2 regions of the Paenibacillus sp. FSL K6-1318 genome follow, and region 1 is predicted to be linked to the other one. Evidence: riboswitches for the same ligand, from Rfam matches in the RefSeq annotation. Region 1 holds a riboswitch; the other holds the start of a gene.

Region 1 (6,434 bases):
TCTGCGCTGACAGGTGTGCCCACAGGCGAATCTGTTGTATACGCAATTTTCAGTTTGCGTTGATGTGGATAGCTCATATCTGCCAAGTAACTGCCTGGAAAGAGTGGAGCATGGAACGCGGCTTCAGGCTGAATGACTTGCAAAGTATCAAGCAACGCAGCACTGTCACGAACTGAGCGGGATAAGGCGAAATCAATCGATGCGCCTTGCCATTGGCGACCAACTCCTGGTCCTACAGGTGTGCGTCCGCGAGTTGGTTTCAGACCAAACAAGCCGCTAAAAGAAGCCGGGATACGGATCGAACCGCCTCCGTCACTGGCTCCGGCAAGAGGAACGATACCGGAAGCTACAGCGGCGGCGGCACCGCCACTTGAACCGCCTGGGGAGTGATTAATATTCCATGGATTGCGAGTTGCACCATGAAGACGGGGCTCGGTAATATTTTTCAAACCAAATTCAGGCGTATTGGTATGTCCTATGATGATAAAACCTGCATCACGCAGTCGAGTGACAAAATTGGAATTACGTAATGCCCGATGCTCACTGAACAAACGTGAGCCTGAGGTCAGAAATTCACCTTCCAAGGATTGCGAAATATCTTTCAGAAGCAGGGGCACACCAGCAAAAGGTTGTTCTCCAGGGCGAACCAAACCAGCCTCCTCCCGTGCACGAGTTTCATATGTACGAATGACCGCATTAAGCTGCGGATTCACTTCTTCAAGACGTGTAAACGCCGCTTCCAGCATTTCAACCGGGGATACTTCCCGGGATCGGATCAGTTCAGCCAAACCTACGGCGTCGTAGGAGGTATATGAGAATGAAGACATTATTGATCGTTCCTCTCTGAATATAGTTCATCTATTATTCCATATGTCATCGTACCACCGGATTAGATAAAAGACAAAACATTGAAGGGACGTAGTGCGATGAAGTGGATATTCGGTATGAGAGGAGGGAAAAGAGCGGAGGATTTGCGATATAGAAATAAATCACAGGGTGGATAGCTCATAATGCTAATTGAGAAAATGATCAAGTAATATCGAGTAATGGAAATAAAAAAACCACTGCTCATCTAATGCGATGTGCAATGGTTTTATTTTATATTTAATTATTGGTTTATATGTGATTCTCGGATATATCCCTTTATTCTGTACGAAGCTTCGGTGCCGCATCGGATGCAGTTGATGATCGTTCCTGCTGTTTGGAAATGGCGAAGAGGGCGACCCAGATCAAGATAAAGCCAAGCAGCTGCTCCCATGTAATCAATGTGCGGAAAGCAATCCAGTTCACCAACACACCCGCCATCGGGAAGCTAAGTTCAGCGAGTGTTGCAACAGATGCTTTGGTTGACGACAGACCTTTGTAATACAACAGAAGACTGAGCAAACCTGGTAACAATGCCTGACCGAGAATATTGAGGATGACAGCAGTCTGTTCTCCTGTCCCGGATGGGAGTGTCCAGGCAGCACCTTCGTTCCATGTCATAAAGATCAGGAGCGGAAGAGCAACAACGAAGCGTAGGGAGGTGACTGTCTCATAACGCGCCTGCCCTAACATCAGTCGGCCCATAACCGTTGAACCTCCCCATAAAGCAGCGGCTCCAAGGGATAACAGGCTGCCTGCATGAATCCAGTTGTCCCAGTTACCCAGCGGCAATGTAAAGCCGAATGTAAGTAGATACGTACCTAATAATGCAATGAAGAAAAGTCCGCCAAAGCGACGAGGCAGCGTTTCTTTTAATAATAACTTAGCCAGAACGATGGCGAAGAGCGGCTGCATTTTTTGCAGTAACAAGACCGTGTTCGGATCGTTATGTGTAAGGGCCATGGTGAACAATACTGTTGCGAGTGCTGATCCTCCCCATGAGATAAAGATCACGGCAATCCAGTGGCGTGCGCGCAAGTTTTTCAGATCAGCCCGGAATTTCCACAGCACGGGAATGGCAATGAGACTGACAATGATATGTTCCACCAGTACAATCTGTGTGGATGTCATCGTTTTAAGCAAAATAATACGGAACAGTGGATCCACACCCCATAGGGCGGCGCCGAGCACAACCAGCCAGAATCCAGTGTTACTTCGTTCCTTGCGGTAAACCGTTGATGCTGCTGATGTCTTTTCCATATTCAGGACTCCTTCGTCAGAACACGGAATCTTCAGTTGGCAAAATCGACAAAAGCCCCCGTTTTGGTATATACCAAATAAACGGGGGCTCATCCAAGGACATGCGTCAGGAAAGAGGCCTTCCCGTGAACGGCATGTCAATGTGTTGATCTTCTCTCATCCGGACTGTACCGTCGGCCTTGGATTCACACCAAGTCAGTCGTTAGATGTCCTTCGTTAAGAACATGTAGCGAGTCGCGGGCTGGTTCCGAAGAACATCACCGCCGGTCGGGAATTGCACCCTACCCCGAAGATCCTATTCAATTATATAGTGTGTTGAACAAGCTGTAACATTAATAAGTTCATCTTATTCCTGTAAGCGCTAGCAGTTCAAGCTTTTTTTTAATAAATGATATTCCAGCTTCCTTGCTGTCTGCGAAGAAGCACGATCTGACCTGCGTGATACGCATCATGGAGTACCCAGCGAGCAAGTTCGTGTGCCCATTTTTCTTCGGAATCCATATAAGCGGCTTCAAGATCTGACTCCTGTAACGCCGCCAATTGATCTCGTAACTGTTGGGCTAATCGGGTTGTACCCTGAAGCAGTGTATTCCATCCATCTGCGTCCGTTGGATCTCCAGAATTCCCAAACGTGTATTCATTGGAGTCTACAGCGGGCAGAATAGGCTCCTTACCTTGCATGCGACATAACAAGCGATGGTTGTAATAATACATATGGTTAACCAACTGCCAGATGCTTAATCCCCCTGAGAATGGAACCCAAGCTGCTTGCTCCGCTGTAAGTCCTTCCAAGGACTTCGACAAAGGTACAATCCAATTGCATTGATCCCAGGTATCATCCTTTTGAATAAGTAACACATCTAATGCTGTTGTTTTCGTCATTCATGTATTCCTCCTTGAGTGGTATTGTGGTGTAACTAGCTAAAATAGCTTAATAAGGTTACACTCAATATAACACATCAAGGATAAGTTGTAACCTTCTTTATTTAATAAGATGGTTACATGAACGGGGGATATATATGGACAGGTTATGGACCGATTTTGTAAACAGTGATTATCATGATTGGCGTGGTGGGGATCGATCAGAGGACAGGCTCGGGAAGGCGAGCTGGCAGCAAGATTTTTTGGATCGATGGCAGCTGCAAGCTTCTGTTCCTGCGTCCCCAGAAGATGAGTTGTCGATGAGAAACTTCCGGGATGAATTGCTGTCCCTTGGAGCCCGTTTATCTTCCGGAGCATCCATAACAGATAAGGAACGTAATTGGTTGAATGGCGTTATGGAAGCAGGGCATGTGAGAAGAAGATTGACTACAATTGATCAGGAACTGAAGCTCCAACTGGTAGCCGTAGAAGTTCATTGGCATCAGGTTATGGCTGAAGTGGCTGCTGATTTTGCTACGACTTTGGTGGAGGGAGAAGGGGGCAGGATTCGGATTTGTGATAATTCGGATTGTCGCTGGATGTTCTATGATGATACTCGAAGCAGAACACAGAAGTACTGTGATGATAAGATGTGTGGAAACCTGATGAAGGTCAGAAGATTTCGGGCTAAACGTAAAATACAAAATTGAAAAATATTAACAATAACTATATAATGTATATATACTAGCGAAAAAATAGTCAGAAGCAGTACGGATTCGTATGCAGGATGTGATCGTCTTTCAAACCAAATCAGATGGGAGATGTGTCTTGTGCGGACAAGTTATCTGTTGAAAAATGGCTGTGTGTTGTCGATGGATGCTCGAGTTGGACAGTATAAGAGGGCGGACGTTCTGATCCAGGATTCCTTGATCACGGCGGTTCAGCCCGACCTGGATATTCCGGATGCGGAGGTCATTGATGCTTCATCCATGATTATTATGCCTGGGCTCGTGGACACACATCGGCATGTGTGGGAATCACTTGTCAAAACAGCGGGAACCAACTGGTCCTTGCCAGTCTATTTGCAAAATCTCTATTATGGTGCGATGGGAAGCAAGCTTCGTCCACAAGATAGTTATATTGCAAACCTGCTCGGTTCCTTGGAAGCGCTTAATGCAGGAGTGACGACAGTGTTGGATTGGAGCATGCCGTATTCTTCCGAGCACACGGATGAACTGATTCGCGGACTTCAGGATGCAGGGATTCGGGCAGTATTTGCTCACGGAGTAGCTGGTGAGACGAACTACTGGAATCGGGATAGTCTGCTCACGTACTCGAATGATGTGAGAAGAGTCAAAGAGCGGTATTTTTCATCACGAGATCAATTGCTTACTTATGGGCTTGCCATTCGTGGTCCGGAGTTCAGTCATTGGGATACAACCGTGAAGGAGATCGAGCTAGCTGAAGAGCTGGATGCCATCTGTTCCATGCATGCCGGATTTGGCAGTTGGGGATCTGTAGATCGCTCGATTAGTCACTTGTATGAAGCGGGGCTGTTAAGTCCACGAGTGAATATCGTTCACGGTAACACCATGGGCATGGATGAATACAAAATGCTGGCAGATAGCGGCGCTTCCTTGTCGGTCACACCTGAGGTTGAAATGATGATGGGTCATGGATATCCGGCAACCGGCCATTTTCTCGAACATGGAGGAACTCCTACACTTGGTGTAGATGTGGTAACGTCTACAGGCGGGGACATGTTTTCCCAGATGAAGTTTGCACTTCAGGCTGAACGATCCAGAGCGAATGAACAACTTCTGCAGCAGGGTGAGATGCCTGGTGAGTTGAACTTGCAGTCCAGCCAGGTACTGAGATTTGCAACTTCAGCTGGCGCCCAGGCATTGGGATTGGAACAGAAGGTGGGTACGTTGACCCCAGGAAAGGAAGCGGATCTGATCATGATTCGAACCACCGATCTGAATCTGTTCCCTGTCCATGATCCGATTGGTGCTGTCGTTCAGTTTGCCAATCCGTCCAATGTCGATACGGTCTTTGTGGCAGGCAGACTCGTGAAGCGAGAGGGCAAGCTGCTTAATGTTGATCTGGACGCAATACGTCATACGGCGATGCAGAGCAAAGATTATCTGTTATCCCAATACCGGATGTCGGATGCAGAGAGAATTGCTTTTTCCTAAATCGGGTTTCATAAAAACCTGAAATGAAGTCAGTTCGTATTTTTATATATACCTCTACCTATAGTAAAAGATAAAGGGCCGCATAATGATATGTGGCTCTTTTACATGCCTTCATATCGTCGAATTAGACAGGATGAGGGAGGAAGATACAGCGGAAAAAGACGAAAAGAGCTCTCTTTTTCTTAACTTCAGATAACAAGGGACCAAAGATGTTTTTTGCGGAAAATTAGGCTCATAAAAACTGCGCATAATATAAATTATACGCAGTTTTGTTTTAAATCCATTTTCATATTCAACCACGTGCAACAGATCATGATAATTTTCGCGGAAAAAGAACAAAATAAGTGATCTCCAAAAATAAATTTACCCAAGCAACGCGATAACGTGTAGAATTCGCTAGGTTTTTATAGGTGGTCGATAAGATAGAACAAATGACTTTTTCATAGAACAGATGGGAAGCCATCCAATCTCTGCTACATCCATAGCACATTCAAGATTCATGACGAGAGGAACATGACTATGCGTGAGAACGAACAACGATCTTCATTATTTCGTAAAAAACCAATTGCCTCCGGGGGCGATAACAACAGTGCACTGAAACGGGCGCTCGGTCCGTTGGACTTAACCACACTCGGGGTAGGTGCCATTATTGGTACAGGCATTTTCGTACTGACCGGTGTAGCTGCCGCAACGTATGCAGGACCGGGACTTGTACTGTCATTTTTGCTGGCAGGTATCATATGTGCCTTCGCCGCATTATGTTACTCGGAATTTGCATCAAGCATACCGGCATCGGGTAGTGCGTACACGTATAGCTATACGGCTTTTGGCGAAGTGATTGCCTGGATTCTGGGATGGGATCTGATATTGGAATATGGATTCGCGAGTGCGGCGGTAGCCAGCGGATGGTCGGGCTATTTTCAAACGTTATTGTCCGGATTTGGTTTGGAGTTACCCCATGCGCTAACGAGTGCGTTCAGTCCGGAAAAGGGAACCTATTTTGACATCACGGCTGCGGTCATTACATTAATCATCACTTTCCTGCTCACCCGAGGGGTGAAGGAAGCGGCTCGTGCGAACGGCATCATGGTTGCGATTAAAATTATTGTGGTACTGATCTTCATTGGTGTAGGTGTCTTCTATGTAGAGCCAACCAACTGGCAGCCATTTTTACCCTTTGGCATCTCAGGTGTGACTGCGGGAGCAGCTACCGTATTTTTTGCCTACATCGGATTTGATGCGGTCTCCACT
Region 2 (6,434 bases), 470 kb from region 1:
GGTTTACCACGCATGAGATCGTATATGGCTTCTTCTATTGTGTCCAGAATGGATTGTTCTGACATTGGTCCACCTCCAGTTTATTTCTGTTCTCTATTTATGCAAATCCGTGATTGGCGAGAAAATCCTCACTGATACTGCGCGGCTTGCCAGCACCCGTCTCCTGATGTCCTCTCCCATACTGCAGCAGATGATCCACATATTTCCCTAAAATGTCGCATTCGATATTGATGGTATCCCCTGTCTTTTTCACATTTAGTACAGTCTCACCAATCGTATGTGGGATAATGGAAACCGTGAATGCGGTCTGCGACGTATGGACAACGGTCAAGCTAATGCCATCCAGTGTAACTGACCCTTTGGGGATCAGATATTTGAACAACTGGTGATCCTCCGGCTTGATCTCAAACACAATTGCGTTCTGATCACGAGTTATACTGCCGATCACTCCAGTACCATCGACATGGCCTTGAACGATATGTCCGCCAAAACGGCCGCCTGATTGCATGGCTCGCTCCAGATTAACTTTACTGCCAGACTGCAACTGACTGAGATTGGTATGGCGATACGTTTCAGGCATTACATCGGCGGTAAAACCTCCACCTTCGAGCGTTGTGGCAGTTAAGCACACGCCGTTTACTGCTACACTATCACCAATCTTCAGATCGTCCATGATGGCGGAAGCTCCGATATTCAGGACCATCGCTTCGCCTTTCCGACCAATACGCCGAATCTGACCGACTTCTTCCACCAAACCGGTAAACATGCTGCCGCCTCCCTTGTTGATTTCTGAGGACCCTAACTTACTGCTATGATCCATTTATCTATTCAGGCCACACCGGAATACCGCCAATGCTGATATTATCTCCAACTTGTTCGATTTCCAGCTGATTCAATTGAATCGCCTGATTCATACGCTCCACACCCTCGAAGCGGAAGCTTCCAGGTGTATCATAACCGCCCACAATCTTCGGAGCGATAAACATGAGCAGTCGATCAACCAACCGTGCCTCCAGCATGGCTCCATTAAGGGTGCCTCCACCTTCAAGCAAAATCGAACCAATCTCACGCTCACCCAGCTTGCTAAGTCCGCTTAACAGATCCACACGTGGTCCAGGACCACAGCGTATAATTTCGACGCCGTAGGCTTCCAAACGTTCAGCAGCTTCAGGACTGGCTTCATCTGTGGTCAGTACCCATGTTGGAGCAAGACCATCCTTAACCATTTTGGCACCTACTGGAAGACGTAGCTTGGAATCCACCACAATGCGTACCGGACTAATGCCTTCCACTTGCAAACGGGTTGTAAGCTCCGGATTATCGGCGATTACCGTGTCGACGCCAACCATAATTCCCTGGTGACGATGACGAAGCGCATGCACAATCTCACGAGCAGGCTCGTTGGAGATCCACTTGCTGTCTCCGCTGCGAGTAGCAATCTTTCCATCCAAAGTTGTAGCCGTCTTCAGTGTCACGAAAGGTAGACCCGTTGTAATAAATTTAATGAATTTTTCATTCATACGTCTGCCACGCTCACGCAATACACCAACTTCAACTTCAATGCCTTGTTGACGGAGCATGCTTATGCCCTTGCCGGATACTTGCGGATTTGGATCTTCACAACATACCACGACACGTTTCACCTTTTCATGAATCAGGCGTTCACTGCAAGGTGGCGTCTTGCCATAATGACTACAGGGCTCGAGTGTAACATATACCGTACTGCCTTCTGCGTCGCTTCCTGCCATGTTCAGTGCATGCACTTCCGCATGACCGGTTCCACGTTTCAGATGGCTTCCCAGGCCTACTATACGCCCCTCTTTCACAACTACACATCCAACGACCGGATTAATTCCTGTCTGCCCCTGTGCTCGTTCCGCCATATCAAGTGCCAGTGCCATATAAAATTCATCATTGATCATTTCCAAATCCGTTCACCCCGCGGTTTAAAGTCTTAGTCTTAATTATGAAAAAATCCCCGTCGAACAATCAGTTCGATGGGGATGATGAGAGACAAATGTCAACAGCAGGAGTGAAATGGATACAGCACGCCAACACTTTGCCCAAAAATGCATTTCGGGCAAGTGAAAATAGACACATACCTTAATGAACATCAATTACAGGTAAAGAGCTTCTATAGTGTGGCATATGTATGGAACTGTCCGACGTATCCGGATCTTCCCTGCACAGTGCAAAACATCACGAATAGTGACTGTGCAGCAATACTCCTGCTGAATGCAAACCTGTTAGGTCTGCACCTCTCCTTCTCCCATCCAGACTATACTGTCGGTTCTGGAATTACACCAGATCAGCCATCTGCCAAAGGCAGACAGGTCACGGACTTTGCATCAAGTACTGGACATGTGTCCTTACACTTTCCTGCATCACCGCCGGTAGGGAATCGCACCCTGCCCTGAAGGATTGCTTTCGTTATTAATTGGATGTTAGCACTTTAATGCCAAAAAATCAATTGTTTTTTGTTCCTTTTTGTCACATACTAACTTTTAATAAGCTAAGAAACAACAAAAAACAGCTTCCTCCCAAGGAGGCACGGTTTTTGCTTGGAGGCATTTTACATCCAACCATCCATCGCATCATTCTACATATCAGGAAAACACCAGCTCGCCATATGCTTTAACTCTTTGGCATTATGAAATGGAATGCGATCAGGTTCTTGCAGGGGCGAAGTGGGAAGCGGAAACTCTCTTGTCACTCTTCTGACCCAACTTGTCGAATCGATCGCGATAGCGGAGCATTTCCAGCGACCATTCGGTCTCGGTCGAAATGTCCCATGCAAATCTGCTTTTGCCGGCATCTCTGGAAAGACACCATCCAGATATTCGACGATGACACGTTTGTCTCTGACTTCATGACAATACACCGTCACCCATACACCTTCTCTGACCCGAACAGCATACACATCTCCAGACTGTGCCTCCCCTGTACCTGCATCAGGAGATGCCTTTGGCACTTTCCCGCGAACACTTCTCTTTTTCTCCAATGCACCTAATATCGTGTCCTTTACAGCTGGACTCTCTTCAGGCTTATCCGCAAGAAATATATTACTCAGATCAAAATCATGGAATATCTTGTTCAGGTTGTTCTCATTGATTCCGACAGATGAGTCCCACCACGCCAGAGGCGCCTGCACTTCAACCCGCACATTGGGACGCTCGTCACGCTGTATGTAAGTCGTAAATTGAGTTATCATTCCGGGATGTTCCGGCGTATCCAGTATGCCAATTAGAGCTAACGTCTCAAGCAAGTCACGGTAGGCATATTCTTTTTGGGTAGGCAAAAGACGTTCCTTCTTGAGCGCTAGTGCTGCCTTGCTATAGCGTGTTTTGGGAGGTAATTCGCGCAACACCGTTAACACCGCACGAAATGTCCAGCGGTCGTATTCATTTGGTATTGGAAGCTCCTGCGCTGTAGACAGCTCTCGAAGTGCCAGTACTTGTCCAAAGGGATCACCGTCCAACGGAGTTCCATTGGTCATGCGCCAATACCATTGCAGCGTCGTGTCGGTTGCTTGATCTACGCTTAATCCACAGATTTTACAAGTGCTCGAAGATGGATAAGACGTGTGTTCATGCTCTGGCACACTACTTGCAATAAGCTTGCTCGTAAGAAGCGAGCGCCAGATCATGGGTGCTGACCACAAAGAAGAGACAAAAGCCTGCGCTGCATCCTCTATCGTCCATTGATTCGCAAGTTTCTTCAGCTCAGTAATCGTTTCATCATGTTGTGGACGCACAAATCGATTCGGTTCATGCCCGGCTGCCTCAAGCGCTTCTCGATCCTGTACGGATACACTATCCGGAACGACATGTCGCGATGCCTGCAGTTCTTCATCCCACAACGAACGATCACTATAAATTTGCTTTAACAAGCTTAGCTGATTAACGATATCCAAGGTTCATTCATCCTTTCCAATCATCGATTTCGAATACGTGACATGTAAAAAATAAAAAAAGTGCTTCTATAAAAGAAGCACTTCATAATTGGATCCAGTAAAGCTGAAGGTATTAAGCTTCTACAACTTCAACAGTTTCCATTTTGTCTTTACCTTCTAAAGCGTCCACGAACTCCATACCTTTAGTTACTTTACCAAATACAGTATGTTGTCCATCCAGATGTGGTTGCGGTTGGTAGCAGATGTAGAACTGGCTTCCACCTGTGTTACGGCCAGCATGTGCCATAGCAAGTGTTCCGCGCTCATGTTTGTTCGGGTTGATTTCACAGTTGATTGTGTAACCTGGGCCACCTGCACCGGAACCGTTAGGGCATCCGCCTTGAGCTACAAAGCCCGGGATAACGCGGTGGAATGTAAGACCATTGTAGAAACCGGAGTTAGCCAGTTTCTCAAAGTTTGCTACTGTGTTTGGAGCTTCTTGATCGAACAGATCGATCAGAACTTCTCCGCCGTTTGCCAATTTAATTTTCGCTTGTTTCGCCATATGTAAATGACTCCTTTCGTATTGACCATCGTTAATGGTGCCAGAAACGCATGACCCTGGGCCAAGCATTACAGCACTTTTCTTAGTGTACACCGAAAATGTCTGGATCGCAAAAAAAACGGCAACTTTTTTCATAATTTAGTCCGAGTACACAAAAAGCAGACGAAAAAGGAGGGTCCCTTTTCATCTGCTTTGACTGTGAAATCCATATATCCTGAACAATGCAGAAACAAATGCATTATCTTTGACGAATTAGCTTAGCGAGTAACTGGTTGTTTGCCAATACGTGCAGGTACCAGGTCATTCTGGATGATATCCTGATACGTCTCACGGCGTACCACAACATCCCCCTGACCGTCTTTGACAAATACAACGGCTGGACGACGAATCCGGTTGTAGTTGCTCGCCATGGAGTAGTTATACGCACCTGTGCAAGCTACAGCGAGCAGATCGCCACTTTCCACTTTTGGCAAGTCCAGATCCCAGATCAGCATATCGCCACTCTCGCAGCATTTACCTGCAACAGAGACTGTTTCCTGAGCAGCCTCATTCGCACGGTTGGCAAGCACAGCTTCATACTTGGATTCATACAAAGCAGGACGTGGGTTATCGGTCATACCACCATCAACGGCAACATATTTACGCACACCTGGAATGTCTTTGCTTGTTCCAACGGTGTACAGCGTTGTTCCCGCTTCACCCACGATGCTGCGGCCTGGTTCAACCCAGATCTCAGGTACGGCATAGCCGATTTGAGCAAAATGATTTTTAACTGCATCTGTAATAGCCTTCACGTATTGCGCAACTTCAAGCGGCGTATCTCCATCGATATAACGGATTCCGAATCCACCACCAAGGTTAACCACTTTGAAAGCAACGTTAAGACGCTCATATACGCTTGCTGCAAATTCAGCAACACGTTGAACAGCCATCTGGAAACCTTCAACTTCGAAGATCTGGGAACCGATGTGGGAATGTACACCGAGCAATACCAGGTTAGACTGCTTGGAAGCCAGTTCAATGGCTTCAAATGCTGTACCATTACCGATATCGAATCCAAATTTCGAATCCGTCTGACCAGTGGAAATATATTCATGCGTATGTGCCTCAACACCAGGCGTCACACGAAGCAAAATGTTTACTTTACGATTTTTGTCCGCTGCTACAGCCTGCAACAGATGCAATTCATTGAAGTTATCAACAACAAAGCATCCGATCTCTGCATCAAGAGCCATTTCGATCTCTTCCAGCGTTTTGTTGTTACCGTGGAAATGAATGCGCTCAGCCGGGAATCCTGCTTGCAAAGCAGTAAACAGTTCACCGTCCGATACAACATCCAGGGAAAGTCCTTCTTCAGCTGCAAGGGCACACATCGCCATTACACAGAATGCTTTACTTGCGTAAGCAACCTGGAAGCCCAGTCCGGAAGCACGGAATGCTTCCATGTACTCTCTGCAACGCTCGCGAACCAATTGCTCGTCCACAACGTACAGGGGAGTTCCAAATTGTTCTTTCAGATCTGTTGCATCGACTCCACCAATCTCCAGATGTCCTTGCGCATTTATTTTACTTGTACCATGTAAATACATAATCTGCATTCCTCACTTTTTATATACTGGAACAATTGCTATTCCAATGATTTTACACCAGTATATCAAATTAGGCAGCGAGATGAATGGATTTTTCGGAAGATCATTTGTGTTTTTTACTTTTTCGCAGTTCCCCGTCCGGATCATCGGACATTTTGGTGTTGTCACGTGTCTTATTAAATGATGGTCGTTTTTTATTTTCCAGCAACGGAAGCCGGAATAAAAAGTTGCCCAGGGCCTTTGCATTAAACGGTATAAAAGGCCAGAGATACGAAGAATTGTACGACCGGTGAACGGTAAGCGCCAATATAAGCAATGTACAGCCCACGACCAATCCCGGAACCTTGAATATCGCTACGGCAATGAGCAGAACTAACCTGACCAGCCT

What was found. Region 1 has a riboswitch for FMN ahead of NYE45_RS16845 (DMT family transporter). Riboswitches for the same ligand answer to the same signal wherever they lie in the genome.
Region 2: it holds a riboswitch for FMN, as region 1 does, so the genes downstream of both, ribD (bifunctional diaminohydroxyphosphoribosylaminopyrimidine deaminase/5-amino-6-(5-phosphoribosylamino)uracil reductase RibD) here and NYE45_RS16845 (DMT family transporter) in region 1, are expected to answer to the same signal.

The regions. Positions count from the first base shown of each region.
Region 1 is NZ_CP150270.1:3,846,358-3,852,791, reverse strand. It holds gene NYE45_RS16850 (amidase) at 1-827, opposite strand, end outside; gene NYE45_RS16845 (DMT family transporter) at 1,144-2,124, opposite strand; FMN riboswitch at 2,269-2,422, opposite strand; gene NYE45_RS16840 (DinB family protein) at 2,506-3,006, opposite strand; gene NYE45_RS16835 (CGNR zinc finger domain-containing protein) at 3,144-3,695, shown strand; gene NYE45_RS16830 (amidohydrolase family protein) at 3,807-5,183, shown strand; gene NYE45_RS16825 (amino acid permease) at 5,703-6,434, shown strand, end outside.
Region 2 is NZ_CP150270.1:4,317,456-4,323,889, forward strand. It holds gene NYE45_RS19050 (bifunctional 3,4-dihydroxy-2-butanone-4-phosphate synthase/GTP cyclohydrolase II) at 1-65, opposite strand, end outside; gene ribE (riboflavin synthase) at 98-766, opposite strand; gene ribD (bifunctional diaminohydroxyphosphoribosylaminopyrimidine deaminase/5-amino-6-(5-phosphoribosylamino)uracil reductase RibD) at 825-1,928, opposite strand; FMN riboswitch at 2,258-2,425, opposite strand; gene NYE45_RS19065 (hypothetical protein) at 2,600-3,913, opposite strand; gene NYE45_RS19070 (peptidylprolyl isomerase) at 4,026-4,457, opposite strand; gene lysA (diaminopimelate decarboxylase) at 4,715-6,046, opposite strand; gene NYE45_RS19080 (spore germination protein) at 6,150-6,434, opposite strand, start outside.